DNA from 3 places in the Serratia sp. DFXYC6 genome. Region 1 is predicted to be linked to each of the others. Evidence: riboswitches for the same ligand, from Rfam matches in the RefSeq annotation. Region 1 holds a riboswitch; each other region holds the start of a gene.
What was found. Region 1 has a riboswitch for thiamine pyrophosphate ahead of thiB (thiamine ABC transporter substrate binding subunit). Riboswitches for the same ligand answer to the same signal wherever they lie in the genome.
Positions count from the first base shown of each region.

Region 2: it holds a riboswitch for thiamine pyrophosphate, as region 1 does, so the genes downstream of both, thiC (phosphomethylpyrimidine synthase ThiC) here and thiB (thiamine ABC transporter substrate binding subunit) in region 1, are expected to answer to the same signal.
Region 3: it holds a riboswitch for thiamine pyrophosphate, as region 1 does, so the genes downstream of both, thiM (hydroxyethylthiazole kinase) here and thiB (thiamine ABC transporter substrate binding subunit) in region 1, are expected to answer to the same signal.

Region 1 is NZ_JBXUNV010000003.1:427,287-437,553, reverse strand. Features, by position in the region: gene leuC (3-isopropylmalate dehydratase large subunit) at 1-1,009, shown strand, start outside; gene leuD (3-isopropylmalate dehydratase small subunit) at 1,019-1,621, shown strand; gene AC2CGQ_RS18345 (DASS family sodium-coupled anion symporter) at 1,659-3,131, opposite strand; gene AC2CGQ_RS18340 (MFS transporter) at 3,276-4,472, opposite strand; gene sgrT (glucose uptake inhibitor SgrT) at 4,627-4,800, opposite strand; gene sgrR (HTH-type transcriptional regulator SgrR) at 4,891-6,552, shown strand; TPP riboswitch at 6,590-6,708, shown strand; gene thiB (thiamine ABC transporter substrate binding subunit) at 6,766-7,752, shown strand; gene thiP (thiamine/thiamine pyrophosphate ABC transporter permease ThiP) at 7,728-9,335, shown strand; gene thiQ (thiamine ABC transporter ATP-binding protein ThiQ) at 9,322-10,026, shown strand; gene ivbL (ilvB operon leader peptide IvbL) at 10,115-10,228, shown strand.
Region 2 is NZ_JBXUNV010000009.1:13,813-24,079, forward strand. Features, by position in the region: gene AC2CGQ_RS24345 (putative pterin-binding protein) at 1-95, shown strand, start outside; gene AC2CGQ_RS24350 (sensor histidine kinase) at 97-1,371, shown strand; gene AC2CGQ_RS24355 (helix-turn-helix domain-containing protein) at 1,357-2,136, opposite strand; gene thiH (2-iminoacetate synthase ThiH) at 2,867-4,000, opposite strand; gene AC2CGQ_RS24365 (thiazole synthase) at 4,000-4,779, opposite strand; gene thiS (sulfur carrier protein ThiS) at 4,781-4,981, opposite strand; gene AC2CGQ_RS24375 (HesA/MoeB/ThiF family protein) at 4,978-5,727, opposite strand; gene thiE (thiamine phosphate synthase) at 5,720-6,370, opposite strand; gene thiC (phosphomethylpyrimidine synthase ThiC) at 6,363-8,306, opposite strand; TPP riboswitch at 8,421-8,545, opposite strand; gene AC2CGQ_RS24390 (Rsd/AlgQ family anti-sigma factor) at 8,585-9,088, opposite strand; gene nudC (NAD(+) diphosphatase) at 9,190-9,957, shown strand; gene hemE (uroporphyrinogen decarboxylase) at 9,996-10,267, shown strand, end outside.
Region 3 is NZ_JBXUNV010000001.1:207,537-217,803, reverse strand. Features, by position in the region: gene fbaB (class I fructose-bisphosphate aldolase) at 1-898, shown strand, start outside; gene srlA (PTS glucitol/sorbitol transporter subunit IIC) at 1,135-1,683, shown strand; gene srlE (PTS glucitol/sorbitol transporter subunit IIB) at 1,699-2,679, shown strand; gene srlB (PTS glucitol/sorbitol transporter subunit IIA) at 2,702-3,064, shown strand; gene srlD (sorbitol-6-phosphate dehydrogenase) at 3,075-3,854, shown strand; gene gutM (transcriptional regulator GutM) at 3,900-4,256, shown strand; gene srlR (glucitol operon DNA-binding transcriptional repressor SrlR) at 4,340-5,113, shown strand; gene gutQ (arabinose-5-phosphate isomerase GutQ) at 5,106-6,077, shown strand; gene AC2CGQ_RS01130 (inhibitor of vertebrate lysozyme family protein) at 6,117-6,575, opposite strand; gene thiD (bifunctional hydroxymethylpyrimidine kinase/phosphomethylpyrimidine kinase) at 6,660-7,460, opposite strand; gene thiM (hydroxyethylthiazole kinase) at 7,460-8,251, opposite strand; TPP riboswitch at 8,287-8,383, opposite strand; gene AC2CGQ_RS01115 (TetR/AcrR family transcriptional regulator) at 8,475-9,089, opposite strand; gene AC2CGQ_RS01110 (YtcA family lipoprotein) at 9,307-9,570, shown strand; gene mdtN (multidrug transporter subunit MdtN) at 9,581-10,267, shown strand, end outside.

The sequences.
Region 1 (10,267 bases):
CGCCACCCACGGCGCTTTCGGCTCATTGGCGTTCGGCATCGGCACCTCCGAAGTGGAACACGTGCTGGCGACCCAGACCCTGAAACAGGGCCGGGCCAAAACCATGAAGATTGAAGTCACCGGCGACGCCGCCGAGGGCATTACCGCCAAAGACATCGTGCTGGCGGTGATCGGCAAAACCGGCAGCGCAGGCGGCACCGGCCACGTGGTGGAGTTCTGCGGCAAGGCGATCGAGGCATTGAGCATGGAAGGGCGTATGACCCTGTGCAACATGGCGATCGAAATGGGCGCCAAAGCCGGGTTGGTCGCGCCGGACGACACCACCTTCGCCTACCTGAAGGGGCGTCAGTTCGCACCGACCGGCGAAAACTGGGAGCAGGCGGTCGCTTACTGGCGCACGCTGAAGTCCGACGCCGACGCCCAGTTCGATACCGTGGTGACGCTGCGCGCCGAAGAGATCGCGCCGCAGGTCACCTGGGGCACCAACCCTGGCCAGGTGATCGCCGTCAATCAGGCGATCCCGGCGCCGGAATCGTTCAGCGATCCGGTTGAGCGCGCCTCCGCCGAAAAAGCGCTGGCCTACATGGATTTGAAGCCGGGTATCAAATTGACCGAAGTGCCGATCGACAAGGTGTTCATCGGTTCCTGCACCAACTCGCGCATCGAAGATCTGCGCGCGGCGGCGGCGATCGCCAAGGGGCGCAAGGTCGCCAACGGCGTGCAGGCCATCGTGGTGCCGGGCTCCGGCCCGGTGAAGGCCCAGGCGGAAGCCGAAGGGTTGGACAAAATCTTTATTGAAGCCGGTTTCGAATGGCGCTTGCCGGGTTGCTCGATGTGCCTGGCGATGAACAACGACCGTCTGAATCCGGGCGAGCGCTGCGCGTCCACCAGCAACCGTAACTTCGAAGGGCGCCAGGGCCGCGGTGGGCGCACCCACCTGGTCAGCCCGGCAATGGCCGCCGCGGCCGCCGTCGCCGGTCACTTCGCTGACATCCGTGATATTCACTAAGGGGCTAACGTGGCTAAATTTACTCAACATACCGGCTTAGTGGTGCCTTTGGATGCGGCCAACGTCGACACCGACGCCATTATTCCCAAGCAGTTTTTACAGAAGGTGACCCGCACCGGTTTCGGCCAGCACCTGTTCAACGACTGGCGCTTCCTCGACGACGCCGGCCTGCAACCGAACCCGGCGTTCGTGCTGAACAAACCGCGCTATAAAGGCGCCAGCATCCTGTTGGCGCGCGAAAACTTCGGCTGCGGCTCCTCGCGCGAACACGCCCCCTGGGCGCTGACCGACTACGGGTTCAAAGTGGTGATTGCGCCGAGCTTTGCCGATATCTTCTACGGCAACTCGTTCAACAACCAGCTGTTGCCGGTGACGCTGAGCGAGCAGCAGGTGGATGAGCTGTTCAAGCTGGTGGACGCCAACGAAGGGACGGAGTTCGTGGTGGATCTGGAGAACCAGACGGTCAACGCCGGCGGCAAAAGCTATCCGTTCGAAATAGACAGTTTCCGCCGCCACTGCATGATCAACGGGCTGGACAGCATCGGCCTGACGCTGCAGCACGAAGCGGACATCTCCCGCTACGAAGCGCAGCAGCCGGCGTTTCTGAATTAATCCCCTTCACCCGCCGCCCGGCGGGTGAATTTTTTCCTCACCAGTAGCCCAGCAGCTTCCACCACGCCCCGCCGATCAGCATCCAAATCAGCAGGTTAACCACGCTCATCACCCACCCCGCTTTCCACCATTCCCCCAGCGTCACGTAGCCGGAGCCAAAGACGATTGGCGCGGTGCCGGTGCCATAATGGGTCAGCGACATCATCAGCGAAGAAGAGAACGCCAGGATCAGGCCCAGCAGCGCCGGTGGCGCGCCAAGCGCGATGCCGGCAGCGAAGAAGGCGGCGAACATCGCCGTCACGTGCGCGGTGGTGCTGGCGAAGAAATAGTGTGAATACAAATAGATAAGAGTCAGCAAGATCGTGCCGCCCACCCAGCTCATGCCCATACGGTCGATGCCGTTGCCGACGGTTTGCGACAGCCAGCCGATCAGCCCCAGCTTGCCGAGGAAGCTGGCCATCATCACCAGCGCCGAGAACCACACCACGGTGTCCCAGGCGCCTTTATGTTTCAGCACGTCCTCCCAGCTCAGCACCCCGGTGGCCAACAGCACTGCCAGGCCGATCAGCGCCGCGGTGGTGGGATTGACCGCCAGCGACGGGCCGAAGATCATCGCCGGAATGCCGGCCCACAGCACCAGCAGCAGCGCAAATACCCCGAGAGTAATTTTCTCCGGCAGCGTCACCGGCCCCAGCGCCTGCAGCTTTTCGCGCGCGAAGCGCGGCGCGTCCGGGGTACTTTTCACCTCAGGCGGATACAGCAGGTAGATGACCAGCGGCATCACGATCAACGAGCACAGCCCCGGTACCAGGGCGGCGACCGCCCACATCGACCAGGACAGCTCGAAGCTGCCGTGGGTGCCTTTGGCGATCAGGCTGACGATCAGCGGGTTAGGCGCGGTGGCGGTGATAAACATCGCCGAGGTGACCGGGTTGATGTTGTAGTTCACCAGCGACAGGTAGCGGCCAATCTTGCCGGAGGTATTGAGCTCGGGTTTGGAGCCGAAGCTGTCGGCGATCGACTTCATGATCGGGTGAATGATGCCGCCGCCGCGCGCGGTATTGCTCGGCGTCACCGGCGCCAGCGTGGTTTCCGCCAGCGTCAGCGCGTAGGCGATGCCCAGCGTCTTCTTGCCGAACAGCGAAATAAAGTAGTAGCCGATGCGCGCGCCCAGCCCGGTTTTGTTCAGGCTGAGGGAGATCATGATAGAAAAGCCGATCAGCCAGATCAGTTGGTTGGAAAAGCCGCTGAGCGCGTCGTCCAGCGCGGCGCCCGGCTTGCCGGGGTTGGTGACGCCGGTCACCGCCACCAGAGCGATGGCGATCACCGAGACCGCACCGATCGGCATCGCCTTGCCGATGATGGCGATGATGGTGCCGATAAACAGCGCCAGCAGCTGCCAGGCATTGGGCGCAACGCCCTCCGGCACGGGAATGAGGAACCAGATAATCAGCGTGGCGCCAAGGGCGCACAGGGAAGGAAGCGGTTTGAGCGGTGTGAGTTTATCCATAACGTTCCCACTGTTCTAAACGACAGGGCGGCATCTCAATAGCGAGACGGGCGTGGGCGCAACGATCGCGCGCCATATGCCTTCAGCTTGAGCGCCCGGCTTAGCCTTCTCAATGACTTGCATCAAGAATGCCGTCGTTTAACCTCACACTTCACGCACTTTGGCGCTCATCCCGAGCGCCGCCAGCGCCAACAGCGCCGCCATCCAATACACCGAACCATGACCGAAATTCTCCACCAGCGCGCCCTGCAGCACCCCGGCCAGGATCACCCCGGTAGAGATGCTGTTGGTGAACAGCGTGGTGGCGGCGCCCGGCCGGCCCGGCATCAAATCCTGAAAATAGAGCATGCCGATACCGGCGACGATGCCGATAAACACCGCGTTGAGCAGCTGCAGCGCGATCAGGGCCGGCTTGGCCGCCAACACCGTCAGCCCGAGATAAAACAGCACGCCCGCCGCCACCGCCAGCAGCATCATGTTGCGTTTGCCGAAGCGTTTGACGTAATAACCGGCCAGCAGCATTGCCGGGATTTCCAACCCGGCGGCGGTGCCCATCAGCACCCCGGCCAGCCCTTCCGGCAGCCCGAGATCGGCGGTGATATACAGCGGCATATCGATGATATACAAGGTATTGCAGGTCCACATCAGCATCGAAGCGATGAACAGCAGCCGCACATCGCGATTGCGCCAGGCGCTGGCGGGCGCGATCGGCGCAGACATCCCGCCCTGCAGCTCCCCATTCTCTGCCGCACGCGGCACCGAAGGCAGCATAACCCCTACCAGCAGCACGCAAACCGCGAAGGTGGCGGCGGCGATCAGGAACATCACGGTGAACCCATAGTTTAGCGCCAGCGCAAACGACAGCGGCGGGCCGATCACCCACGCCAGCGAAAGCTGGGCGCGCATCACCGAGCTGAACATCACCACCTCACGCGCCTCGCTGTCGGCGTATTCCCGCGCCAACGCGAAAATCTGCGGCATGGCGGTGTTGGCAACGGCGGACATCAGCACCCCGGCGGTGATCAGCGTCAGGTAGTCGCGGTTAAAGGCGAACAGCAGGCAGTTGCCGACCGCCATCAGGCAGCACAGCAGGATCAGCCTGCGCCGATCGCCGCGGGTATCGGAGCGCTTGGCGAGCAGAAAACTGACCACGATGCCGGCCACGGCGTTGGCGGTGTAAAACAGCCCTACCCACAGCGGCCGCACTTTGACCTCGGTGGTCAGAAACAGACTGAGCGTCGGCGTCAGCAACGCGCCGGCGATGCCGGAGAGAAAAGCGATCAGCAGGAATGCGGCAAAGATGGGGTTAATACGCAGTGACAACCGGCTCAGGCGTTGCATATCGTCTTCCCTGACCTCAAAGCAGAAGAAAGAACCTTAGGCCACGGCGAGAAAAATGCAAGCGCATCGCCATGACCGCGCATAAAAAAACCAGTGGGTCGCCCCACTGGCTGGTGAAACAGCACCATTACTCAGAAACTTGTTGCCGCAGCCCCTACAGGTGCTCGCGATACTGCTTATCGGTCATCTCTTTAATGTCCCATTGCGTCAGGTGCGCCAGCATCGCCAGCCGCGCCTGTTCGGGCACCACGCTCAGCCAGTCGGCTCGCTGGCGGCGCACCGCGCTGAAATAGCGCTGATAGAACTGCCTGGATAAGAAAGCTTTCATGATTACGCCCTCCCCTTTCATTGATGAAAATTATCGGCGTAATATAGGGAAAGAAAAATTGACGAGTTGAAGCGGGAGCGTTCCTCTTTTATGTCCACGTCCAGATTGCAGCAGCAGTTCATCCGCCTGTGGCAGCGCTGCCACGGTGAAACCACCGACACCACGCTGCAGGATCTGGCGGAGGTGCTCAGCTGCTCGCGGCGCCACGTGCGCTCCCTGCTGAGCGCCATGCAGCGGGAAGGCTGGCTCACCTGGCAGGCGGAGTCGGGGCGCGGCAAGCGTTCGCGGCTAACCTTCCACTACACCGGCCTGGCGCTGCAGCAACAGCGGGCCGAGGAGCTGCTGGAACAGGATCGCATCGATCAACTGGTGCAACTGGTGGGCGACAAAAACGTGGTGCGCCAGATGCTGCTGTCGCAGCTGGGGCGTAGCTTCCGCCAGGGGAAACACATCCTGCGGGTGCTCTACTACCGGCAGTTGTACAACCTGCTGCCCGGCTCGGCGCTGCGGCGTTCGGAAACCCATCTGGCGCGCCAGATCTTCAACGGCCTGACACGCATAAATGAGGAAAACGGGGAACTGGAGTCCGATCTGTCTCACCATTGGCAGGCGTTGACGCCACTGCACTGGCGTTTTTACCTGCGCCCGGCGATCCATTTTCATCACGGCCGCGAGCTGGAGATGGCGGACGTCATTACTTCTCTCTCGCGTCTGACCTCGCAACCGCTGTTCTCGCATATCGAGAGCGTCACCTCGCCGACGCCATTCGTGATTGATGTGCATCTGCGCAGCCCCGACCACTGGCTGCCCTGGCTGCTGGGCAGCGTGCACGCCATGATCCTGCCGCGCGAATGGCGCGAACTGCCGGATTTCGCCCGCCATCCGATCGGCACCGGCCCCTATCGCGTAGTGCGCAATCTCCCCAGCCAGATGAAGATCCACGCCTTCGACGACTATTTTGGCTACCGGGCGCTGATCGACGAGGTGAATATCTGGGTGCTGCCGGAGTTCTCCGAAGAACTGGTGCATTCCGGCGTACAGCTGCAGGGCGATGAAACCGGCAACAACGAACTGGAAAGCCGGCTGGAAGAGGGCTGCTATTTCCTGCTGTTCGACCGGCGCTCCCCGCTGGCCGCCGATCCCGCCATTCGCAGCTGGCTGTGCGAATTGATCAACCCCATTTTGCTGCTGAGCCACGCCGGGCCGCTCTACCAGCGCTACTGGTCGCCGGCGTACGGCCTGCTGCCCCGTTGGCACCACAACCGCGCGCTGGCGCAGCAGCCCAAACCGGCGGGGCTGACCGAACTGACGATGACCCACTTCAATGAGCATTCGGAGTTTCACGCCATCCGTCAGGCGATCGAGCCGCTGCTGGCGCAGCACGGCATCCGCCTGATCGTGCAAAGCGTGGATTACGCCACCTGGCACCAGGGCGACGCGCGCAGCGATCTGTGGCTTGGCAGCGCCAACTTCTATCTGCCGCTGGAGTTTTCGCTGTTCGCCACGCTGTACGAACTGCCGCTGATGCAGCATTGTATGAACGAAGATCTGGCGCAGGACGCGGCGCTGTGGCGCGCCAACCGCCTGCCGCTGGCGGAGTTCTGCCAGCGACTGGTCAGCAACCACCAGCTGCATCCGCTGTTCCACCACTGGCTGCAGCTGCACGGCCAGCGCAGCATGCGCGGCGTGCGGATGAACACCCTCGGCTGGTTCGACTTCAAGTCCGCCTGGTTTGCCCCGCCGGAGACATAAGCGCCTTTCGCCCAAGTCGGTTAATCTTTACAATAGCGCCGTCTCAACGGGGTGCGGAGAACCGGGCCGCGTAATAAGCCTGATTTTCCGCTGAGAGCACACCCGTCGAACCTGATCCGGTCAATACCGGCGGAGGGATTTGAGCCCAGCGAACCGGCGACGCCGCCTCGCCCCCTCAGATGCCCTTGCCCCCTTATTTTTCAGGAGTGCAACGTGGTCAAAAAATATCTGCCCTGCTTATTGCTGCTGTGCGCCGCGCCGGCGTTCGCCAAGCCGACGCTGACGGTTTACACCTACGATTCCTTCGCCGCCGACTGGGGCCCAGGCCCGGCGGTGAAAAAAACCTTCGAGGCCGAATGCGACTGTGAACTGAAGTTCGTGGCGCTGGAAGACGGCGTTTCGCTGCTGAACCGCCTGCGCATGGAGGGCAAGAACAGCGCCGCCGATGTGGTGCTGGGGCTGGACAACAACCTGTTGCAGGCGGCGCAGCAAACTGGCCTGTTCGCGCCGAGCGGCGTCGATACCGCCAGGCTGACGGTGCCGGGCGGCTGGCAGGACGCGACCTTCGTGCCTTACGACTACGGGTACTTCGCCTTCGTCTACAACAAAGAAAAACTGAAGAACCCGCCGAAAAGCCTGCAGGAACTGGTCAGCAGCGACCGCAACTGGAAAGTGATCTACGAAGATCCGCGCACCAGCACGCCGGGGCTCGGCCTGCTGCTGTGGATGCAAAAAGTGTATGGCGACAAGGCGCCGGCCGCCTGGCAGCAGTTGGCGAAAAAGACCGTGACCGTCACCAAAGGCTGGAGCGAAGCCTACGGCCTGTTCCTGAAAGGCGAAGGCGATCTGGTGCTCAGCTATACCACCTCTCCCGCCTACCACCTGATCGAAGAAAAAAAAGACCTTTACGCCGCCGCCACGTTCAGCGAAGGCCACTACCTGCAGGTGGAAGTGGCCGGCAAGCTGAAAGCCACCAAACAGCCTGAACTGGCCGAGCGTTTCATGCGGTTCATGGTGACGCCGGCATTCCAGAACACTATCCCGACCGGCAACTGGATGTACCCGGTGATCAACACCCCGCTGCCCGTCGGTTTTGAGCAGATGAACGTGCCGCAGACCGCGCTGCAATACAGCGCCGAAGAGGTGGCCACACAACGCGGCGGCTGGATCCGGGCATGGCAAACCGCCGTCAGCCGCTGATCCCCCGCTGGCTCTGGCCGGGGCTGCTGGCCGCCGGCCTGATCCTGCTCGTCGCCGCGCTGGCGCTGGGTTCGCTGTGGCGTCACGCGCCGGACAGCGACTGGCGCAGCCTGTGGCAGGACAGCTATCTGTGGCACGTGGTGCGTTTCACCTTCCTGCAGGCGCTGCTGTCGGCGCTGATTTCGGTGCTGCCCGCCATTCTGCTGGCGCGCGCGCTCTATCGCCGCCGTTTCCCCGGCCGGCAGTTGTTGCTGCGGCTGTGCGCCATGACGCTGGTGCTGCCGGTGCTGGTGGCGGTGTTCGGCCTGCTCAGCGTCTATGGGCGCCAGGGCTGGCTGGCGACGCTGTGCGGCTGGCTGGGCGTCGAGTATGGTTTCTCGCCCTACGGTCTGCAGGGCATTCTGCTGGCGCACCTGTTCTTTAACCTGCCGCTGGCCACCCGCCTGTTGCTGCAGGCACTGGAGAACATTCCGGTGGAGCAGCGCCAGTTGGCCGCCCAATTGGGCATGAACGGCTGGCAGCAGTTCCGCTTCGTCGAATGGCCGGCGCTGCGCCGCCAAATCCTGCCGAGCGGCGCACTGATCTTCATGCTGTGCTTCGCCAGCTTCGCCACCGTGCTGTCGCTGGGCGGCGGGCCGCAGGCCACCACCATCGAACTGGCGATCTACCAGGCGCTGAGTTACGACTACGATCTGGGGCGTGCCGCCATGCTGGCGCTGATCCAGCTGGGCTGTTGTCTCGGGCTGGTGTTGATCAGTCAGCGCCTGAGCCAGGCATTGCCGGTGGGGCATACCCACGCCCAGCGCTGGCGCAATCCGGATGACAGCCTGTGGCGACGCGTCGGCGATTTTCTGCTGATCGCCGCCGCGCTGTTGCTGTTGCTGCCGCCTCTGCTGGCGGTGATCGCCGATGGCGCCAACCAGGCCATGGTCAGCGTGCTGCGCCAGCCGGTGCTGTGGCAGGCGCTGTTCACGTCGCTGCGCATCGCCCTCGGCGCAGGGCTGCTGTGCGTGGCGCTCACGATGATGCTGCTGTGGAGCAGCCGTGAGCTAAAACTGCGGCAACAGCTGCGCGGCGGCCAGGCGCTGGAGCTCAGCGGCATGGTGATCCTGGCGATGCCGGGCATCGTGCTGGCCACCGGCTTCTTCCTGCTGCTGAGCGATACCGTGGGGTTGCCGCAGTCGCCCTATGCGCTGGTGATCCTCACCAATGCGCTGATGGCGGTGCCCTATGCGCTGAAGGTATTGGAGAACCCGATGCGCGACCTCGCCGAACGTTACAACCCGCTGTGCCTGTCGCTGGATATCCGCGGCTGGCGACGGCTGCGGCTGATTGAGCTGCGCGCCCTGCGCCGCCCGCTGGCACAGGCGCTGGCCTTCGCCTGCGTGCTGTCGATCGGCGACTTCGGCGTGGTCGCCTTGTTTGGCAACGAGCATTTCCGTACCCTGCCTTTTTACCTGTATCAGCAGATTGGCGCCTACCGCAGCAACGACGGGGCGGTGACCGCGCTGCTGTTGCTGCTGCTGTGCTTCCTGTTGTTTACCCTGATTGAACGCTTACCGGGCCGCCATGCTGACGCTTGAAAAACTGACCTACCTGTATGACCACCTGCCGATGCGCTTTGATCTGCGCATCCAGCCGGGCGAGCGCGTCGCGGTGCTCGGCCCCAGCGGCGCCGGTAAAAGCACCTTGCTGAGCCTGATCGCCGGTTTTCTGCCGGCGGCCAGCGGCCGGCTGCTGCTGAACGGCGAAGACCATACCGCCACGCCGCCGGCCAAGCGGCCGGTGTCGATGCTGTTTCAGGAAAACAACCTGTTCGCGCATCTGACGGTGGCGCAGAACATCGGGCTGGGGTTGGATCCCGGACTGCGCTTGACTGAACAGCAGCGCCAACAGCGGGCGCACATCGCCCGTCAGGTCGGTCTGGAAGAGCATCTGGAGCGCCTGCCGTCGCAACTTTCCGGCGGCCAGCGTCAGCGCGCCGCGCTGGCGCGCTGTTTGATTCGCCAACGGCCGATCCTGCTGCTCGACGAACCCTTCTCGGCGCTCGATCCGGCGCTGCGCAACGAGATGTTGCAACTGCTGCAGACGGTATGCGAACAGCGCAACCTGACGCTGCTGATGGTGTCGCACAACCTCGACGACGCCGCACGCATCGCGCCGCGCACGCTGCTGGTGGTCGACGGCCGCATCTATTACGATGGCCCGACGCAGGCCCTGCTGGACGGCAGCGCGCCCGAAGCGCGCGTGCTGGGCATTTCGGGCAAAGCGTGATCTGACGCGCGTTTTTTATGCTGCGCCAATAAACCTGTTGTGCGAATTTTGCGCCTGTGTTTTTATAAAAACCTGACTTTTTTTACTGATGATAAGGTTCCCTGTGATCGCATCCTCGCTGACTTCGACCCTACTAGTTACCGCGCTACCAGCCGCGGTGGTCGTCGTGCGTGTGGTGGTGGTCGTCGGCAATGCGCCGTAGGGTCCGAATCAACGCATCGATTCCCAAACCCCGCCGGCG
Region 2 (10,267 bases), on a different contig from region 1:
CCATTATTTATCCGCGGGATGGCTATGCCGAGCTGAATAACCTGGATGTGAATGCGAAAACCGTCTGGCAAGTGAAACGGTTGGAGCTGAAATAAGATGAGCAAAAAACTGATCGGTACTCTTATCGCGTTGGTTGCCATCTTCTCCTTATTGATTTTGTTGATTGCCATTAACTTCGGCGGCGTAAAAGAGCGCTATAAGCAGATTGAGCCCAATCTGGACAACTACTCGGTGGCCGAGATCCTGTTTCTGGCCTTTGAAAGGACCAAAACCGCGCTGTTGCTCAGTGAAAACAATGACTACGACGCCTTCCAGATCAAAAAGAAAATCTTCTACTCGAAGATTCAGATCCTGGAGAGCCGTTCGACCTTCAGCGACTCTTTTTATTACGACGACGAGTTCATCAAAAATGTTGCGCTGCTGAAGCAGCAGTACCGCACGTTGGACGATCTTTCTGCCGGCTTGCTGGTGGGGCTGAAAAACAAGGCGGACATTCTCTCTTATATGGATGATATCGAGGGTACGCTGGTCGATATCCAGGAAATTATTTATCGGATACAGATTAAAAACTTTACCGAAGTGAAAGGCATCATCCAGGACAACTCGAGTAAAGCCGAGATGTTCGCCCTCTTTTCGCTGATTTTAGTGTTCCTGATGATGTTCCTGGTGCTGAGAAACGCCTTCTCGTTGAAAGAGATCATCAAGAACAAGAACATCTTTATCTCTTCCATCTACCACGAGATCGCCGGCTCGACCCAGGCCATCGTCATTGCCGCGGATATCATGGAACATGAGCTGGCGCAGGAAGAGTTGAAAAAAGAAGCCCGCCTGATCTCCTATCACGGTAACAAGATCGCCGAACAAACGCGCGAGGTGATGGATTATTCTCGGCTTGAGATGGGAGAAGTTAAAATCAATATTTCCACCTTCCGGCTGAATGAGGTGGTGGACGATGCCGTAACCGGCATCGGCGCCGGGCGAGGCAATCGCCTCGTGATCCACCGTTCGTCTTATGCCGGCCTGATTGGTTCTGATAAATACAAGCTCTACCGAATATTGGCCAACCTGCTCAGCAACGCGGATAAGTTTACCCACCACGGCGCGATCGCCCTCAATGTGAAGGTGTGTCACGGCAATCTGTATTTGCGGGTAAAAGACACCGGCATCGGGTTTAACGTCGATAATCTGGATCGGTTATATAAGGCGTTCAATCAGGGGGTGGAAAGGGAAACGCGGCAGGGATTAGGGCTGGGGTTGACCATTATCAAAAATTACGTCACGACGATGAAAGGCACCATCAAGGTCAAATCCGTCGAAGGGGTTGGATCATCGTTTTTGATCCGCATTCCGGTCAAACTAATTAAAGAATAGGTTCGACAGCAATAGCGAAGAGATAATCAGCGGCTTGGTCGGTTTTTCCACCAGGTGCACGTCATAGTGCAGGATCATGTCGCCGATGTTTTTCTCGTAGTGATTCAGCTGGCCGGTCAGAATGATGATGCGGGCGTGCGGATCGAGGGCGTCTTTAATTTTCTTCACCACGCGTTCGGAAGTCTCGCCGAAGTCCAACAGCCAGTCCAAAATAAACGCCTCAAAGGACTGCTGCTCCAGCGCGGCCAGCATGGCGTCCGCCGTCTGAAAGGTCTCAGCCTCGATGCCGTAGCGGCTGGCGATCTTCTTCAACAGTTCGAGAATATCGCCGTCATTATCCAGGATCGCGATGCGCGGGGCCGGCAGAAAGTCTATCTTGTTGACTTTATACAGCGGGGCATCGGCTGCATATTCCCGATTGGTGTTGATGATGAAAAGATCGTCCTTTTTGTAGGCGTAAGTTTCGTCGTTGTCCGCTTGCGTGACCGGGCGCTCGTCGGCCTCAATGTTACAGCGCTTGTGAATGCTGTTCATGATAAACACGCCGTTATGTGTCCTTTGGCCGGCAAACGGCTCGTTGAAATACTGGAAAACCTTTTTGACTTCATCGAGGGTGATGCCCCTTTTGCCATCCAGCTTCTGTTTGGCGCTGTTGTACTGAAGGTTCAGTATGTTGGCCATCGTGGAGGCATGTTTTCTGTCGCCAACTCCTTTCAGAGTGAGCAACGCGCTGATTGCATCGATGTAATTTGGCGTTTTCTTCATGACAACCTTGGCTTTTTTGTTGTTAACCGCGAGCGTTGGAAAACCTGCGTGAGGACCCGTGCTGGATTATAGATGAAGCCTCGGTTATTGCGGTGATATCAGTTTGATTTTCCTTGGCAAACTCAAAAAACACTCGATGACAAATAAAAAAACACTCAAAAGACATTCACATTTAGCCGTTTATGTGGTTAATTAGCGCACATACTGTGTGATTCGCGTCCTGGGGGGGTGCCAGTCTCACAAAATAAACCGCCTGCTCTTGTCCGTAAGCAGGGAGCAGGCGGCAAAAAGATCCGCGGCCGACACCAGGGCCATTGGCAGCACCGGGGATGGCTACTCGAACCTCTCTTCGTCGCTCTGTACCTTCTTTTTTCCTCTTTCCCCACTTTTCTGCCGCAACAGCGTCCTATGAGTCTCACCGCTGAGTGAGTGTCGAGCACCGTTATGCCACAGTCCTTTAGCCGACAAGGCACCTGCCCGTACACCCTTACAGGCCGCGATACGCCATATGCGCGTTGCTGCGGAGAGGGCCCGGAGTCGCGCAAGAGAATCTCCGGCGCGATCCGGGGGGGATAAGGCGGGGCCATCGAGAGGGAGACGGCCCCGGCCGGCGCCGGGTTTGGCGGCCGGCAACGTCACTATAATCGGCGCGTTTGTCGGCGCCAGCACCACCGTTCGGCATTGCGCGGCCGCTCCAGCGTTTTCTTCACGCGGCGGTAAACGTTGCCGCTTATTGCGCACCGCGTCCCAGATAACCGTCCCAGTCTTTCCACACCGGCTGCAGCCCGGCGTTGCTGATGGCCTCGGCGACCTGCTGCGGCGTGCGGCCGTCGTGCGGTTCGAACTGTTCCAGCTCCGGCGGCACGTCATCGGCATAGCCGCCGGGCTGCGTCTTGGATCCGGCGCTGACGCTGTTGATCGCCACCGGGATCATATGATCGCGGAAGTACGGCGACTCACGCGTAGACAGCGACAGCTCAACGTCCGGCGCGAACAGCCGGAAGGCGCAGATCAGCTGCACCAGTTGAGGCTCGCTCATGATCGACGCCGGTTCAATGCCGCCGGCGCAGGGGCGCAGGCGCGGGAACGAGATCGAGTAGCGGCTCTGCCAGTAGGTTTGCTGCAGGTAAAACAGATGTTCCGCCAGCAGGTAGCAGTCGGTGCGCCAACTGTTGGACAGGCCGATCAACGCACCGATGCCGATCTTGTCGATCCCGGCGCGCCCCAGGCGATCCGGCGTGGCCAAGCGCCAATGGAAATCCTGCTTCTGGCCGCGCAGGTGATGCTGCAGATAGGTGGCCGGATGGTAGGTTTCCTGGTACACCAGCACGCCGTCCAGGCCCAGCGTTTTCAGTTCGGCGTATTCCTCCTGCGCCAACGGCTGCACTTCCATCATCAGCGAGCTGAAGTGTCGGCGGATCGCCGGGATGTGCTGGCGGAAATAGTCCATGCCGACCTTGGTCTGATGCTCGCCGGTGACCAGCAACAGATGTTCGAACCCCAGCGCCTGGATGGCTGCGCACTCGCGGGCGATCTCCGCCGCATCCAGCGTTTTGCGCTTGATGCGGTTGCTCATCGAAAAGCCGCAGTAGGTGCAGTCGTTGGCGCACAGGTTGGACAGATACAGCGGCACATAGAAGCTGACGACGTTGCCGAATCGCTGACGGGTCAGCTGCTGCGCGCGCTGCGCCAGCGGTTCCAGATACGGCGCGGCGGCGGGGGAGATCAGCGCCATAAAGTCGTCGCGCGTCAGCTTGTCGGCGTTCAACGCGCGTTCCACGTCGCGCGCGGTTTTGCCGTTGATGCGCAGCGTAATGTCGTCCCAATCCAGCTGTTGCCAGCGGCTACTGAAATCGTCGGCCATCACTGTGCCTCCTCTGGCTGGCTGAGGAAGGCGGTCAGCGGGCTAGAGGCGACCGCACCGCGCTGGCTCGCGCCCAATCCGGCGCTGCGCGCCAATTCGCCGGCCTCCAGCGCCAGGCGAAACGCCCGCGCCATTTGCACCGGGTCGCGCGCCACGGCGATGGCGGTGTTCACCAGCACCGCGTCGGCGCCCAGCTCCATCGCTTCCAGCGCGTGGCTTGGCGCGCCGATGCCGGCGTCGACCACCACCGGCACCTTGGCCTGTTCGATGATGATCTCGAGGAAGTCGCGGGTGCGCAGACCGCGGTTGGAACCGATAGGGGCGCCGAGCGGCATCACCGCCGCGCAGCCCGCCTCTTCCAGCCGTTTGCACAGCACCGGATCGGCGCCGCAGTAGGGCAGCACCACAAAACCGTCTTTCACCAGCGTTTCCGCCGCCTTCAGCGTTTCTATCGGATCCGGCAGCAGGTATTTCACATCGGGGTGGATCTCCAGCTTCACCCAGTGGGTGCCGAGCGCTTCACGCGCCAGCCGGGCGGCGAATACCGCTTCGGCGGCCGTTTTGGCGCCGGAGGTATTGGGCAACAGCCTGACGCCCAACTGTTGCAGCGGCGCCAAAATGGCGTCGTTGCCGCCGCGCAGATCGACGCGCTTCATGGCCATGGTCACCAGCTGTGAGCCGGAGGCCGCCAGCGCCTCCAACATCAGCGCCGGGGTGGCGAACTTGCCGGTGCCGGTGAACAGGCGCGAGGTAAAAGTGGTATCGGCGATTTTCAGCATGTCAGCCTCCGGCGATCGCTTGAAACAGCAAAATGTCGTCACCGTCCTGCACCTGATGGTCGGCCCAGTCGGCGCGCGGGATGATGGTTTGGTTGATCGCCAGCGCGGTACCCGGCTGGTGGCGTTCCAGCTGGGCCAGCAGGGCGGCGACGCTGAGCGGCTGCGGCAGCTCCAGCGGTTGGTCGTTTAAACGGATCTTCATGCCGCGCCTCCGCATACCGGGCAGGCACGGGCCTGGCTCAGTTGCAGCGTGCTCCAGCTCTGCTGCTTGCCGTCGAACAGCCGCAGTTTACCGCTGAGGGAAGAAGGCATGCCGGCCAGCATCTTGATGGCCTCCAGCGCTTGCAGGGTGCCGATCACGCCCACCACCGGACCGAGTACCCCGGCGGTGCGGCAGTTGCGCTGCGGCTCTTCCTGCTCCGGGTACAGGCAGGCGTAGCAGCCGTGCGCATAGGGCGGCTCGAGCACCAGCAGCTGGCCGCTGAAGCCGACCGCGCTGCCGCTGATCAGCGGCTTGGCGGCGGCGATGCAGGCGGCATTGACCTCATGGCGGGTCGCCATATTGTCGCAGCAGTCCAGCACCAGATCGGCGCGTGCGACCGCGTCGCGCAGCGCTTGCCCTTGCAGCCGCTGCGCCAGCGGGATGGATTCCACCAACGGGTTCAGCGCCTGCAGGTGGCGTTGCGCCAGCGCCGCCTTGCCGGTGGCGGTATCGGCGCTGCGGTAGAGGATTTGCCGCTGCAGGTTGGTGACGTGCAGCTGGTCGTCGTCGGCCAGCAGCAGCGTGCCGACGCCGGCGGCGGCCAGATACAGCGAAGCCGGGGAACCGAGCCCACCTAAACCGACGATCAGCACCGTGGCGCGCTTGAGTCTCTCCTGGCCTTCCGGGCCGACGTCCTCCAGCAGCAGCTGGCGGCTGTAGCGCAGGAATTCCTGATCGTTAAGCATCGTTCGGATCCTCGCCTTCGATCAGCCGCAGCAGCTCGGCCGTCGCCGCGCGCCAGTCCGGCGCCTGGGTGATGGCGCTGACCACCGCCACGCTGCCGACGCCGCACGCCAGCACCGCCGGTACGCGATCGATACTGATCCCGCCGATCGCCACCGTCGGGTAATCCGCCAGGCCGGCGATGTGGCGTTTCAACTCCGTCAGCCCCTGCGGCGCCGAAAGCATGTCTTTGGTTTGGGTGGGGAAGATGTGCCCCAACGCGATGTAGGACGGTTTCACCGCCAGCGCGCGCGCCAGCTCCGCGTCGTCATGGGTGGACACGCCCAGCCGCAGCCCGGCGCGGTGAATGGCAGCCAGATCGGTGGTATCGAGATCTTCCTGGCCCAGATGCACGCCGTAGGCGCCGTGCTTGATCGCCAGCCGCCAGTAGTCGTTGATGAACAGCCGCGCCTGATAACGCCGGCCCAGCGCGATGGCGGCAGCGATATCCTCTTCGACCTGCTCGTCAGGCAAGTCCTTGATGCGCAACTGGATGGTGGTGACGCCGGCCTCCAGCAGGCGAGCGATCCATTCCACGCTGTCGACGACCGGGTAGAGCCCCAGTTTGTAGGGCGTCGCCGGGAAGGGCGTCGTGATATCAGTCATTGCTGGTCTCCTCCTGCAAATTGCCGGCGCTGTGATACAGCTCGCTGCCGCGGGCGCGGAACTCGGCGGACATTTTCTCCATACCGGTCAGCTGCACCTCGATCGGTTTGGCGGCCTCTTGGGCAGCGGCGTAGTCGCGCACCTCTTGTGAAATCTTCATCGAGCAGAATTTTGGTCCGCACATCGAGCAGAAGTGGGCGATCTTGCCGGATTCCTGCGGCAGGGTTTCGTCGTGATAGGCGCGCGCGGTGGCCGGATCGAGCGCCAGATTGAACTGATCTTCCCAGCGGAATTCGAAACGCGCCTTGGACATGGCGTTATCGCGGATCTGCGCGCCCGGATGGCCTTTGGCCAGATCGGCGGCGTGAGCGGCGATCTTGTAGGTGATCAGGCCCTGTTTGACGTCCTCTTTGTTCGGCAGGCCGAGGTGTTCTTTCGGCGTGACGTAACACAGCATGGCGCAGCCGAACCAGCCGATCATCGCCGCGCCGATACCGGAGGTGAAATGGTCATAGCCCGGGGCGATGTCGGTGGTCAGCGGACCGAGGGTGTAGAACGGCGCTTCGTGGCAGTGTTCCAGCTCTTCGGTCATGTTGCGGCGGATCATCTGCATCGGCACGTGGCCAGGGCCCTCGATCATCACCTGCACGTCGTATTCCCAGGCGATTTTGGTCAGCTCGCCCAGCGTATGCAGTTCGGCGAACTGGGCTTCGTCGTTGGCGTCCTGAATTGAGCCGGGGCGCAGGCCGTCGCCGAGCGACAGCGAAACGTCGTAGGCGGCGCAGATCTCACAGATTTCGCGGAAATGCTGATAGAGGAAGTTTTCCTGATGGTGCGACAGACACCATTTGGCCATGATCGAGCCGCCGCGCGACACGATGCCGGTCAGGCGTTTGGCGGTCATCGGCACGTAGCGCAGCAGCACGCCGGCGTGGATGGTGAAGTAGTCGACCCCTTGCTCCGCCTGTTCCAGCAGCGTATCGCGGAACATCTCCCAGGTGAGGTTTTCCGCCACGCCGTTGACCTTCTCCAGCGCCTGGTAGATCGGCACGGTGCCGATGGGCACCGGGCTGTTGCGCAGGATCCACTCGCGGGTTTCGTGAATATAGCGGCCGGTGGAGAGATCCATCACGGTGTCTGCGCCCCAGCGGGTGGCCCATACCAGCTTCTCCACCTCTTCTTCGATCGACGACGTGACCGCCGAGTTGCCGATATTGGCGTTCACCTTTACCAGGAAATTGCGGCCGATAATCATCGGCTCCGCTTCCGGGTGATTGATGTTGGCGGGAATGATAGCGCGGCCGGCGGCCACTTCCTGGCGCACGAACTCCGGCGTGATGTTGTCCGGCAGGTTGGCGCCCCAGCCCTGGCCCGGATGCTGGTGGCGCAGCACCTCGCCGCGAATGCGTTCGCGCCCCATGTTTTCACGGATGGCGATGAATTCCATCTCCGGGGTGACGATGCCGGCGCGGGCGTAGTGCAACTGGGTTACGCACTTGCCCGGCAGCGCTTTGCGCGGCAGCGGCAGGTGTTCGAAACGCAGGTGATCGAGACCTTCGTCCGCCAGCCGCTGCTGGGTGAAGCCGGAGCTGGCACCGCTCAGGGTGGCGGTATCGCCGCGTGCGTCGATCCAGCCGGCGCGCAGCTTGGCCAGGCCGGCGTGCACGTCGAGCTCGGCCTGTGGATCGCCGTACGGGCCGGCGGTGTCATACACCGGGATCGCCTCGTTCTGTTCATACTGCGGGTTATCTTTGCTGCCGCCGACCAGGGTCGGGCTGAGCTGAATTTCACGCATCGGCACCTGGATATCGCGGCGCGAACCCTGCAAGTAGATGCGGCGTGAGTTTGGGAAAGCCATGCCTTGCAGGGTGTCGATAAACTGCTGGGCGGCTTCGCGTTGCGCTTTACGGGCGCGCGGTGGATTAACGTTAGACATAGCAAGTTCCTACCAGTGTGTTGGGTTGGGAAAGTTGCTTGTCTGGAGCTCGGAGGGAGTAATGATGGTGGCCGATAAGGCAGGGCGCCCGCAAGGGGAAGGCCGTGTCTGTGGCGATAGATTACTCTTGTTCCCTTCGCGGGTATTAACCCGATCAGGTTCCGCGGATCCCGAATTAACGGTCTCAGCCTGGCTGATTCGATGAACAAATCAGGCGCTAGGCACTCCGACAAGATGCCCCCCAGTATAGGAGGGATAAGAAAAAAAACTATAAAATTTTAACGCGCCGGATCCAGCGCCTGGTCCGGCAGCGGTTGCTGCGTGGCTTCCGCTTCCAGCAGGATCAGCTTATCTTCCAGCGCAAAGCGCGCCGCCAGCGTTTCGCCGATATCCGACAAGGCCTGGTGGAATTCCAGACAAACCTCCTGATCGATATCCACTTCGGTATAGCGATCGTGGAACGCCATGATCTGTTCGGTATTGGCCCACAGTTTGGGGTAGATGTTCACCGCCAGCGACATTTTCGGACTGGCTGCGCCTTCCACTTGTTTGATAATTCTGTCATAGATATGAAAATGCCCTGCGGAGAGGTAATCCACCAGGTTATGGCAAAAGTTCTCCAGCGCTTTTTCATTCAGCGGCGTATGCTTTTCTTTATTCGGTTTGAGGCCTACCAGCGTGCAGTAGGCGACCAGCAACTGCTTGCGGGCCTGAAGCCATTGATCAACTAATTCATTACTACCGCCAACGCGCTGAGTCAGCCTTTCCAAACGGTTGAGCATGTTTGACTCCGTGTAAGTAACAAAAGTAACCGGTAAGTTATTAAAATGTAACAAAGCCGATTTGTAGAGTGCCAGTGAAGCTGAGGTTGTGCAACAACGATATGGAACTTGCATTAACGGGCAATGAAAACGGCTGGTGGATCGTCAGCCATGAAAGCAAACTTTGGTTACCGAACGGTGAATTGCCGTCGGGGACCGCCGCCGCCCTCGGGCTGCAGGGCCACATGGCGCGCGTCATCGGTGAGTGGGAGGGCGCGCCGGTCTGGCTGGTGCGCCAGGCGATGCCGCGGGAGATGGGGTCGGTGCGTCAGTTGTTGGATCAGGATCGTGGTCTGTTCCAGCTGGCCGGGCGCGGCGTGCAGTTGGCGGATTTCTACCGCTCCCATCGCTATTGCGGCTACTGCGGCCATGAGATGCACCTCAGCCGCACCGAAAGCGCCTGCCTGTGCGGCCATTGCAAGGAGCGCTACTACCCGCAGATCGCGCCCTGCGTGATCGTCGCCATTCGGCGCGACGATCAGATCCTGCTGGCGCAGCACGTGCGCCATCGCGGCGGCATTCACACGGTGCTGGCCGGTTTCGTTGAAGTGGGCGAAACGCTGGAGCAAGCGGTAGCGCGCGAAGTGATGGAAGAGAGCAATATTGAAATCAAGAACCTGCGCTACGTCACGTCACAACCCTGGCCGTTTCCGCACTCGCTGATGATGGCCTTTATGGCCGATTACCACCAGGGTGAGATTCGTCACGATCCCAAGGAGCTGCTCAATGCCGGCTGGTATCGTTACGACCAACTGCCGCTGTTGCCGCCGCCCGGCACCGTGGCGCGCCGCTTGATTGAGGACACCGTGGCGCTGTGCCGGGCAGAATAATGTACAATGGCCGGCAGATTATTAAGGGAGCCCCATAAATGACTGAGTTGAAGAACGATCGTTACCTGCGCGCGCTGTTGCGTCAGCCGGTGGATGTGACCCCCGTATGGATGATGCGCCAGGCCGGTCGTTATTTACCGGAGTATAAGGCGACTCGCGCCCAGGCCGGTGATTTCATGTCGCTGTGCAAGAACGCGGAGCTGGCCTGCGAGGTTACGCTGCAGCCGCTGCGCCGCTACGCGCTGGACGCCGCCATCCTGTTCTCCGACATTCTCACCATTCCCGACGCCATGGGGCTCGGCCTGTACTT
Region 3 (10,267 bases), on a different contig from region 1:
TTCGATGCAAACCCTGTTCAACCACGGCCGCCTGGGCGGCACCGGTTATCTGTCTATCCTGCCGGTCGACCAGGGCATCGAGCACTCCGCCGCCGCCTCGTTCGCCGCCAACCCGCTGTATTTCGATCCGAAGAACATCGTCGAGCTGGCGATTGAAGCCGGCTGTAACTGCGTCGCCTCCACCTACGGCGTGCTGGCGTCGGTATCGCGCCGCTATGCGCATAAAATTCCGTTCCTGGTCAAACTCAACCACAACGAAACGCTGAGCTATCCGACCCAGTACGACCAGACCCTGTACGCCAGCGTCGAGCAGGCGTTCAACATGGGGGCAGTGGCGGTCGGCGCCACCATTTACTTTGGTTCAGAGCAGTCGCGCCGCCAGATCGAAGAGATCTCGATCGCCTTCGAGCGCGCGCATGAGCTGGGCATGGTCACCGTGCTGTGGGCCTATCTGCGCAACCCGGCGTTCAACAAAGACGGCGTGGACTACCATTCCAGCGCCGATCTGACCGGCCAGGCCAACCACATCGCCGCCACCATCGGCGCCGACATCGTCAAACAGAAAATGGCGGAAAACAACGGCGGCTACCGCGCGGTGAAATTCGGCTATACCGACGACCGCGTCTACACCAAGCTGACCACCGATCACCCGATCGATCTGGTGCGCTACCAGCTGGCCAACTGCTACATGGGCCGCGCCGGGCTGATCAACTCCGGCGGCGCCGCCGGTGAGAACGATCTGCAGGAATCGGTGCGCACCGCGGTGATCAACAAACGCGCCGGCGGCATGGGCCTGATCCTGGGGCGTAAAGCCTTCAAGAAATCGATGAAAGACGGCGTGGCGCTGATCAACGCCGTGCAAGATGCCTATCTGGACAAGAAGGTCACCATCGCCTGATGTGACGGACCGCCTGTCCCAAAGCCCGGTTCGCCGGGCTTTTTTGTGCCCGTTCCCCTTAACCCGACGCTGCCAACCTTCTCTTTCTTTCACTTTAAACTTTCAAAATAAAATATTTATCTTTCAAATTGTGATCCATTTAAAACAAATAGCCCAACAAAGTGACTACTGTAAGGCCCATGGCGACAGAGCCGCCGTTCGCTCCAGGCCATAACAGTCCATTACAGGAGAACATAATGATTGAGCTAATCACCCACGGCGCCGAGTGGTTTATCGGCCTGTTTCAGAAAGGCGGTGAAGTGTTTGTCGGCATGGTGACCGGCATTTTGCCTTTGTTGATCAGCCTGTTGGTTATCATGAACGCGCTGATCAAATTTGTTGGCCAGGAACGTATCGAACGATTGGCGCAGCGCTGCGCGGGCAACCCCGTTTCGCGTTATCTGCTGCTGCCGCTGATCGGCACCTTTGTCTTCTGCAACCCGATGACCCTCAGCCTGGGGCGCTTCATGCCGGAGAAATACAAGCCGAGCTACTACGCGGCGGCCTCCTACAGCTGCCACTCGATGAACGGCCTGTTTCCACATATCAACCCCGGCGAGCTGTTCGTTTACCTCGGCATCGCCAGCGGCCTGACCACCCTCGGCCTGCCGCTCGGCCCGCTGGCAGTGAGCTATTTCCTGGTGGGGCTGTTCACCAACTTCTTCCGCGGCTGGGTCACCGATCTGACCACCAGCCTGTTCGAACGCAAGATGGGCATCCGTCTGGATCGCCAGGTGCAACTTTAATTCGTGGAGTGCAGCATGAGTGCTTATATCCGTATTGAAAAAGGCGCCAGCGGCTGGGGTGGCCCTTTGGAACTGCCGATCGAACCCGGCAAAAAAGTGGTGTACATCACCGCCGGCACCCGGCCTTCCATCGTCGATCGCCTCAGCGAATTGACCGGCTGGCCCGCCGTCGACGGTTTCAAAGAGGGCGAACCGCCGGCGGAAGAGATCGGCGTGGCGGTGATCGACTGCGGCGGCACCCTGCGCTGCGGCCTGTACCCGAAACGCCGCATTCCGACGGTCAATATCCATGCCACCGGTCAGTCCGGCCCGCTGGCGCAGTTTATCCTCGAAGACATCTATGTCTCCGGCGTGCGCGACCACAACATCAACCGAATCGAAGCGGCAGATAGCCAACCCGCCGCCGCCGTTGCCGCGCCGCCCAAGGCGCGCGACTACGACACCAGCAAGAAGATCACCGAGCAAAGCGACGGGCTGCTGGCGAAGGTCGGCATGGGCATGGGATCGGTGGTGGCGGTGTTCTTCCAGGCCGGGCGCGACACTATCGACACCGTGCTGAAGACCATTCTGCCGTTTATGGCATTCGTCTCGGCCTTGATCGGCATCATCATGGCCTCCGGCCTCGGGGACTTTATCGCTCACGGCCTGACGCCGCTGGCCAACAGCCCGATCGGCCTGGTGACGCTGGCGCTGATCTGTTCATTCCCGCTGCTGTCGCCGTTCCTCGGCCCCGGCGCGGTCATCGCCCAGGTGATCGGCGTGCTGGTCGGGGTGCAGATCGGCCTTGGCCATATTCCGCCGCAGCTGGCGCTGCCCGCGCTGTTCGCCATCAACGCGCAGGCCGCCTGCGACTTTATTCCGGTCGGCCTGTCGCTGGCGGAAGCCAAACAGGACACCGTGCGGGTCGGCGTGCCTTCAGTGCTGGTTGGCCGCTTCCTGACCGGCGCGCCGACGGTCCTGATCGCCTGGGCCGCCTCGGCCTTCATTTATCAATAATGTGATCCCCAGGGAGACGTTTATGCACACCATTTTTCACACCACCATCACGCAGATCGGCGGCTGCGCCCGCGACGCGTTGCTGGACAACATGCTGATCACCTTCCGTGAAGGCGCCCCGGCGGATATCGAAGAGTTCTGCTTCATCCACCGCCACGGCGCAACCGCCGGCGAGCTGCAGGTGGGCGGCGTGATGGAACTGGCGCAGCGGCGCTACGCCATCACCGCCGTCGGCAGCGTCGCCACGCAGAATCTGCGCGAGCTGGGCCATATCACCGTGCGCTTCGACGGCGAAGCCGAAGCCGAATTTCCCGGCTCGATCCACGTATCCGGCCCGACGCCGACCGATATCCCGTTGGGCAGCACGCTGTCATTTATCGCATAAGGAGTAGACCATGTCTGAAGTAGCTGTAGTGATTGGCGGCGGCCAAACGTTAGGCGCCTTTTTGAGCCACGGGCTGGCGCAGGCCGGTTATCGGGTGGCGGTGGCCGATCTGAACGCCGACAACGCCAGTCTGGTGGCACAGCAGATCAACGAAGAGTACGGCACAGGCAGCGCCTGCGGTTTTCAGGCCGACGCCACCGACGAGCAGAGCGTGATCGCGCTGGCGGCGGCGGTTGACCGGGCGTTTGGCCAGGCTAATTTGCTGGTGTACAGTGCCGGCATCGCCAAGGCGGCGCCGATCACCGATTTCCCGCTGGGCGACTTCGACCGCTCGCTGCAGGTGAACCTGGTGGGCTATTTCCTCTGCGCCCGCGAGTTCTCGCGCCTGATGATCCGCGACGGCATCGCCGGGCGCATCATCCAGATCAACTCCAAGTCCGGCAAGGTCGGCAGCAAGCACAACTCCGGCTACAGCGCCGCCAAGTTCGGCGGCGTGGGGCTGACGCAGTCGCTGGCGCTCGATCTGGCGGAGTACGGCATCACCGTGCATTCGCTGATGCTCGGCAACCTGCTGAAGTCGCCGATGTTCCAGTCGCTGCTGCCGCAGTACGCGCAAAAACTGGGCATCGCGCCGGATCAGGTGGAGCAGTACTACATCGACAAGGTGCCGCTGAAGCGCGGCTGCGACTACCAGGATGTGCTGAACACCCTGCTGTTCTACGCCAGCGACAAGGCCTCTTACTGCACCGGCCAATCGATCAACATCACCGGCGGCCAGGTGATGTTCTGACGCCAATCGATGCCCCCTTCAGCAGAGGGGGCTAAGGAGAACGCCATGACACAAGCTTTGATCGCCTTCGCGCTGCTGGCCTGGCTGCTGCAAATCGCCTTCGGCTGGTGGCAACTGCAACGTTTCAACCGCGCCTTCGATGGTTTATGCCAGCTGGGCGCCGTGGGCGTCGGCCGTTCCGGCGGCCGTTTTCGCCCGCGAGTGGTGCTAGCGCTGGCCTTCGACGCCGACCGGCGGGTGTGCGGCAGCCTGTTGCTGCGCGGCCTGACCGTTTTCGCCCGGCCACGCCCGCTGCCTCATTTACACGGGTTGCATCAGCGGGATTTGCGCCCGGATGTGATCTTCCCCGAGGATCGCGCATGCCAGTCTGCACTATCGTTAGCGATTGAACCCAAATCGTGATATTTTCACATTAAAAGACATTACCTTTCATAGTGAATTATTCAGCGAGGGGAAATGCCCAACTCTTGTGAACGGGAATCGCGATGAAACCAAAGCAGCGGCAGGCCGCTATCCTTGAATATCTGCAGCGACATGGCAAAACGGCAGTGGACGCCCTGGCCGAGCATTTCTCCACTACCGGCACCACCATCCGCAAGGACCTCACCCTGCTGGAAGAAGAAGGCGAGGTGATCCGCACCTACGGCGGCGTGGTGCTCAGCCGCGACGACGGCGATCAGCCGATCGACCGCAAAACCCATATCAACACCGAGAAAAAACGCCAGATCGCCAGCGCCGCCGTGGCGCTGATCGCCGACGGCGACTCGCTGATCTTCGACGCCGGCAGCACGGTGCTGCAGATGGTGCCGCACCTGGCACAGTTCAACAACATCACGGTGATGACCAACAGCCTGACCATCGTCAACGCGCTGGTGGAGCTGGACAACGATCAGACCATCCTGATGCCCGGCGGCACCTACCGCAAGAAGTCGGCCTCGTTCCACGGCAGCCTGGCGGAATCGGCGTTTCAGCAATTCAGCTTCGACAAGCTGTTTATCGGCGCGGACGGCGTCGATCTCAACGCCGGCGTCACCACCTTCAACGAAGTGCACAACGTCAGCAAGGCGATGTGCGAAGCCGCCAGCCGCATTATTCTGTTGGTAGACTCCTCGAAATTCGGCCGCAAGAGCCCGAACGTGGTGTGCGAGCTCAGCGCCGTCGATACGCTGATCACCGACCGAGACATCAACCCCGATTATCTCGCCGCCCTGCAGGCGAAAGGCATCAATATTATTCTGGTAGGAGACCCCGATGAGTAACGCCAACGCCCTGCTCGCCTTTGCCCGCGAAACGCTGGAGATCGAGCTGACCGAAGCGCAGCGCCTGCTGGCGCGCCTGGATGACAACTTCGTCTGCGCCTGCGAGCTGCTGCTGAACTGCCGCGGCAAAGCGGTGATTTCCGGCATCGGCAAGTCCGGCCATATCGGCAAGAAGATCGCCGCGTCGCTGGCCAGCACCGGCACGCCGTCGTTCTTCGTGCATCCGGCGGAGGCGCTGCACGGCGATCTCGGCATGATCGGCGCCGACGACGTGGTGGTGTTCATCTCCTATTCCGGCCGCGCCAAAGAGCTGGATCTGATCCTGCCGCTGCTGGCGGAGAACGGCATTCCGGTGATCGCCATCACCGGCGGCAAAGAGTCGCCGCTGGCGCTGGCCGCCGCCTGCGTGCTGGATATCGGCGTCGAGCGCGAAGCCTGTCCGATGGGGCTGGCGCCGACCTCCAGCGCGGTCAACACCCTGATGATGGGCGACGCCCTGGCGATGGCGCTGATGCGCCAGCGCGGTTTCAACGCGGAAGACTTCGCCCGCTCGCACCCGGGCGGCAGCCTGGGGGCGCGCCTGCTGAACCGCGTGCATCACCTGATGCGCACCGGCGATCGCCTGCCGCGCGTGAGCGAAAGCGCCAACGTGATGGAAGCGATGCTGGAACTGAGCCGCACCGGGCTGGGGTTAGTGGCGGTCTGCGACGCGCAGCAGCGGGTGGTGGGCGTATTTACCGACGGCGACCTGCGCCGCTGGCTGGTGAAGGGCAATAGCCTGCAGGATCCGCTCAGCCCGGCGATCACCCGCCCCGGCTATCGGCTGCCGGAGCAGTGGCGCGCCGGAGAGGCGCTGGAAGCGCTGCACGAACAGCACATCAGCGCGGCCCCGGTGGTCGATATGGACGGCGTGCTGGTGGGGGCGCTCAACCTGCACGATCTGCATCAGGCCGGCATCGGCTGATCAACGCCGGGGGCGCCGGCAGCGGCGCCCCCGGTCAGATTATTTCCAGTCGGGATTGTTCTCGAACTGCTGCTTCAGCAGCGCCTTCATGTCTTCATCCGGCTTGCCGAGCCACTGGTACTTAGCATATTTCTTCGGATGATCGACGGCTTCCGGCCGATCTTCCACCTCGACCCGCACGCCCCAGGCCTGGGATTTATCCGCGCTGAACGCCACGATCAAAAAGTTGTTGCCGCAGTCGTGCGGTTTGCACAGATTGCCAACCAGATACTCTTTGCCCTTCCAGCTCAGATTTTGCGCCGGTGTAGAGGTGCCAACGCCCTTGCGCGCCCAGCCCGGCATCCGCGCCTGGCCTTTGACCATGTTTTGCCAGCTGGCCTGATACCCCGGCTGCTGAATCAAATCCGACGTGGTGACGATCTGCTGGGCAAAGCTGCCCGCGCTGAAGCTGAGCAGTGCGCCGAAGAGGGCGCAACGCAGCGCCTGGTGTCCCGTCATAGTCCTTCTCCCTAGGTTAAATCAGGTTTCGCCCATAAAACCGGGCCTGAACTAGTCAGACCACGGTTGCGGCAAAAAGTTGGCTCACCACCAGGCGTGAAAATGATGCACCGGCCCAATGCCGTGCCCCACTTCCAGCGTATCCGCCTGTTGCAGCGCTTGTTGCAGGTAGTCCTTGGCGGCGGCCACCGTAGCCGCCCAGTCGGCATGGCGCGGGCGCAGCGCCGCCAGCGCGGCCGAGAGCGTGCAGCCGGTGCCGTGGGTATGGCGGGTGGCGACGCGCGGCGCGGTAAAGCGCTGCTCGCCTTCGGCGGTAAACAGCCAGTCCGGGCTCTCGCTTTCGCTCAGGTGGCCGCCCTTCATCAGCACCGCCTGGCAGCCCATCGCCAGCAGCGCCCGCCCCTGCTCGCGCATCTGCGCTTCATCTTCCGCCGGCGCGCACGCCAGCAGCGCCGCCGCTTCCGGCAGGTTCGGCGTAATGATCGACACCAGCGGCAACAGCTCGCGCCGGATAGACTCTACCGCCTCCGGCGCCAACAGCGGATCGCCGCTTTTCGCCAGCATCACGGTATCCAGCACCACAAATTCCGGCCGGTAATGGCGCAGACGTTCGGCCACCGCCTGCACGATGTCGGCATTGGCCAGCATGCCGATCTTGACGCTGTCGATGCGCACGTCGCTGAACACCGAGTCCAGCTGCGCGGCGACGAACGCCGGATCGATGTAATACACCGACTGCACGCCGCGGGTATTCTGCGCTACCAGCGCGGTGATCACCGAAGTGCCGTAGGCGCCAAGCGCCGAGAAAGCTTTCAGATCGGCCTGAATGCCGGCGCCGCCGCTGGGATCGGTGCCGGCGATGGTCAGCGCGTTAATACGTTTCATCACAGATCCTCCCCGCGCAGTTGATACAGGGCGTCGAGGAACGCCGGCGTAAAGCTGCCCGGCCCGGCGGCCTGCCTGGCCGCGAGGCCGCCGCAGTGTGACATCACCCGACAGGCGGTCGCCACGTTGTCCAGGCGATCGCCCGGCAGGGCGCAAAACGCCGCCGCCACCGCCGACAGCGCGCAGCCGGTGCCCACCACCCGCGTCATCAGCGGGGAGCCGCCTTCGATCGCCCAGTCGCGTTGGCCGTCGGTGACGTAATCCACCGCGCCGGTGACCGCCACCACCGCGCCGCTGCGCCGCGCCAGCTCACGCGCGGCGGGCAATGCCGCCAAGGAATCGTCGCCGCTGTCCACGCCGCGGCCGCTGGCCAGCAACCCGTTGAGCGCCATGATTTCCGAGGCGTTGCCGCGTATCGCCGCCGGTTGCTCGTCCAGCAGCTGTTTAGCGAAGGCGGTGCGGTAGGAGAGCGCGCCGACCGCCACCGGATCTAGCGTCCAGGGCTTGCCGGCCTGATTGGCGGCGGCCACCGCCGCCCGCATCGATTCGGCGCGCAGCGCATTGAGGGTGCCGACGTTGATCAGCAGGCCGTCGGCCAGCGCGCTGAACTGCGCCGCCTCTTGCGGCTCCACCACCATCGCCGGGGAGGCGCCGAGCGCCAGCAGCACGTTGGCGGTCAGCGATTGCACCACTTCGTTGGTCAGGCAGTGGATCAGCGGAGGCCGCTGTTGGAATTGGGTCAGGCAGGCCGCGGCGCGAGCGCCGGGTAGTGCATCAGGTCGAGCGATCATATTCCTCCCAACCGGCGTTCAAGAAGGCGGCGCCGGCTGGGCGGCCGTGACTTCCCTACGCTGGCATTATCCAGATCAGGTAATACGGGTATTTCTCAGCCTTCACGCAGAAGGGCACCCCGAGTCATGAAAATCAATAGGTTGTGATCAACGTTGCGTTAATCCCTGAGCGGGATCATGCCAGCGCCGGCGCGGACAAACAAGCGATTAAATTGGCTCGCGCCTAAGCGATGCTTCCCTCTTTTCCCGCCAGATACAGGCTCAGCACGCCGGGCAGCTCCGCCAGGGTGAACGCCACGCTCTGCGGCGCCGTTTTGAAGATGTGGTGCAAGGTGCCGGCCACCAGGCTTTGCAACAGCCGGGTTTGCTGCAGGATCTCCGCTTCGGCGGTCTCGGGGCGGCGCAGCTGCAGCACTCGGGCGATCAGCGCCAGGAAGCTGGACTTTTCATCCGGCAGGTTCATTTCCCGCATCACCGGCAGGTAGTCGGCGTGCTCGCGCAGGTACTGCGCATAGGGAGAAAACAGTCGCTGGATCACCTCTTCAGCGGAGAGGCGCCTCCACTCGTCGTCGCTGGCCAACGCCATGTCGCGCACCAGCGCCTCGATCGATTCGGTGTGCCGATCCGCCAGCGCCTTGATCACCACGTGGCGATCGGGAAAAAAGTGATACATCGAGCCGATGGAGGTTCTGGCGTGCTTGGCGAGCCGCTGCATGCTGAGCGCCGCCAGCCCGTCCTGCGCCACGATCGCCGCCGCCGAATCCAGAATGGTTTGTACGCGTTGCCGCCCTCTTTCCTGCTGCGGCTCTCGCCCGGTGATGTGTTCGTCGATTTGCATATTCGTTTCTGCCCGCTGTCATCAACGTATTATACCCATTTGCCGCCGCGAAGGCAGGGTGACACAAAAAACTAGATTAATCCCTCTAGTTTAGAGTAGAGTATTTATTCTAGTTTCTCCTTGCGCAAGCGTAGGGAAGACAAACAGTGACCTCACTCACTGAAAAAGAGTCATTCCATTCGGCCCGTCGACCAAGCCAATCGCCAGAGAAAGCCCTATGCCCGACAAAAAACTGCTTATCACCTGCCTGACCGTGCTGCTGCTCACCGGGTGCTCACCGGCACCGTCCATGGTGGTGTTCGGCGCTTCGTTCCCCGACTGGCTGTTTTGCCTGTGCGGCGGCGTGGCGGGCATGGTGGCGATCCACCTGCTGCTGCGCACCCCGGAAAAACGCGCCTGGCTGGCGCCGCAGCTGCTGACGTATCCGGCGCTGACCGCGCTGATCGCCATGCTGACCTGGTTACTGGTTTTCCCCCACTGAGACTGACGCCATGACCCAACCACAAACCTCCAACAAGCGCAGACTGCTGGTGCTTACCATCCTGGCGTTGACGCTCATCGTGGCCGCCGTCGTCGTCTGGCGGGTGGAAAACGCCCCCACTACCGACGATGCCTACGCCTATGCCGACACCATCGACGTAGTGCCGGAGGTGAACGGCCGCATCGTCGAGATGCCGATCCGCGACAACCAGGAAGTGCGGCAAGGCGATCTGCTGTTCCGCATCGATCCGCGCCCTTACCAGGACGCGCTGGCGGCCAGCGAAGCGCGCCTGATCACGCTGAATGAACAGATCAAACTGACGCAGCGTTCGGTCAACGCGCAGCAGTACAACGCCGAATCGATGAACGCCATCGTCAAACGCTCGCAGGCGCTGGTGGCGCAGGCGACCGACACCCTCAACCGCCGGCAGAAGCTGCTCGGCAAGAACTACGTTTCGGCGGAAGAAGTGGAAACCGCCCGCACCTCCCAGCGCTCGGCGCAGGCGGAACTGCAGGCCGCATTGCTGCAGGCGAAACAGGCGGAAGCCGCCGTCAGCGGCGTCGAAGCCCTGGTCGCGCAGCGCGCCGAAGTGCAGGCCGACATCGCCATCGCCAAGCTGAATCTGGAATTTACCGAGGTGCGAGCGCCGTTCGACGGCCGCATCGCCTCCCTGAAAACCACCGTCGGCCAATATGCC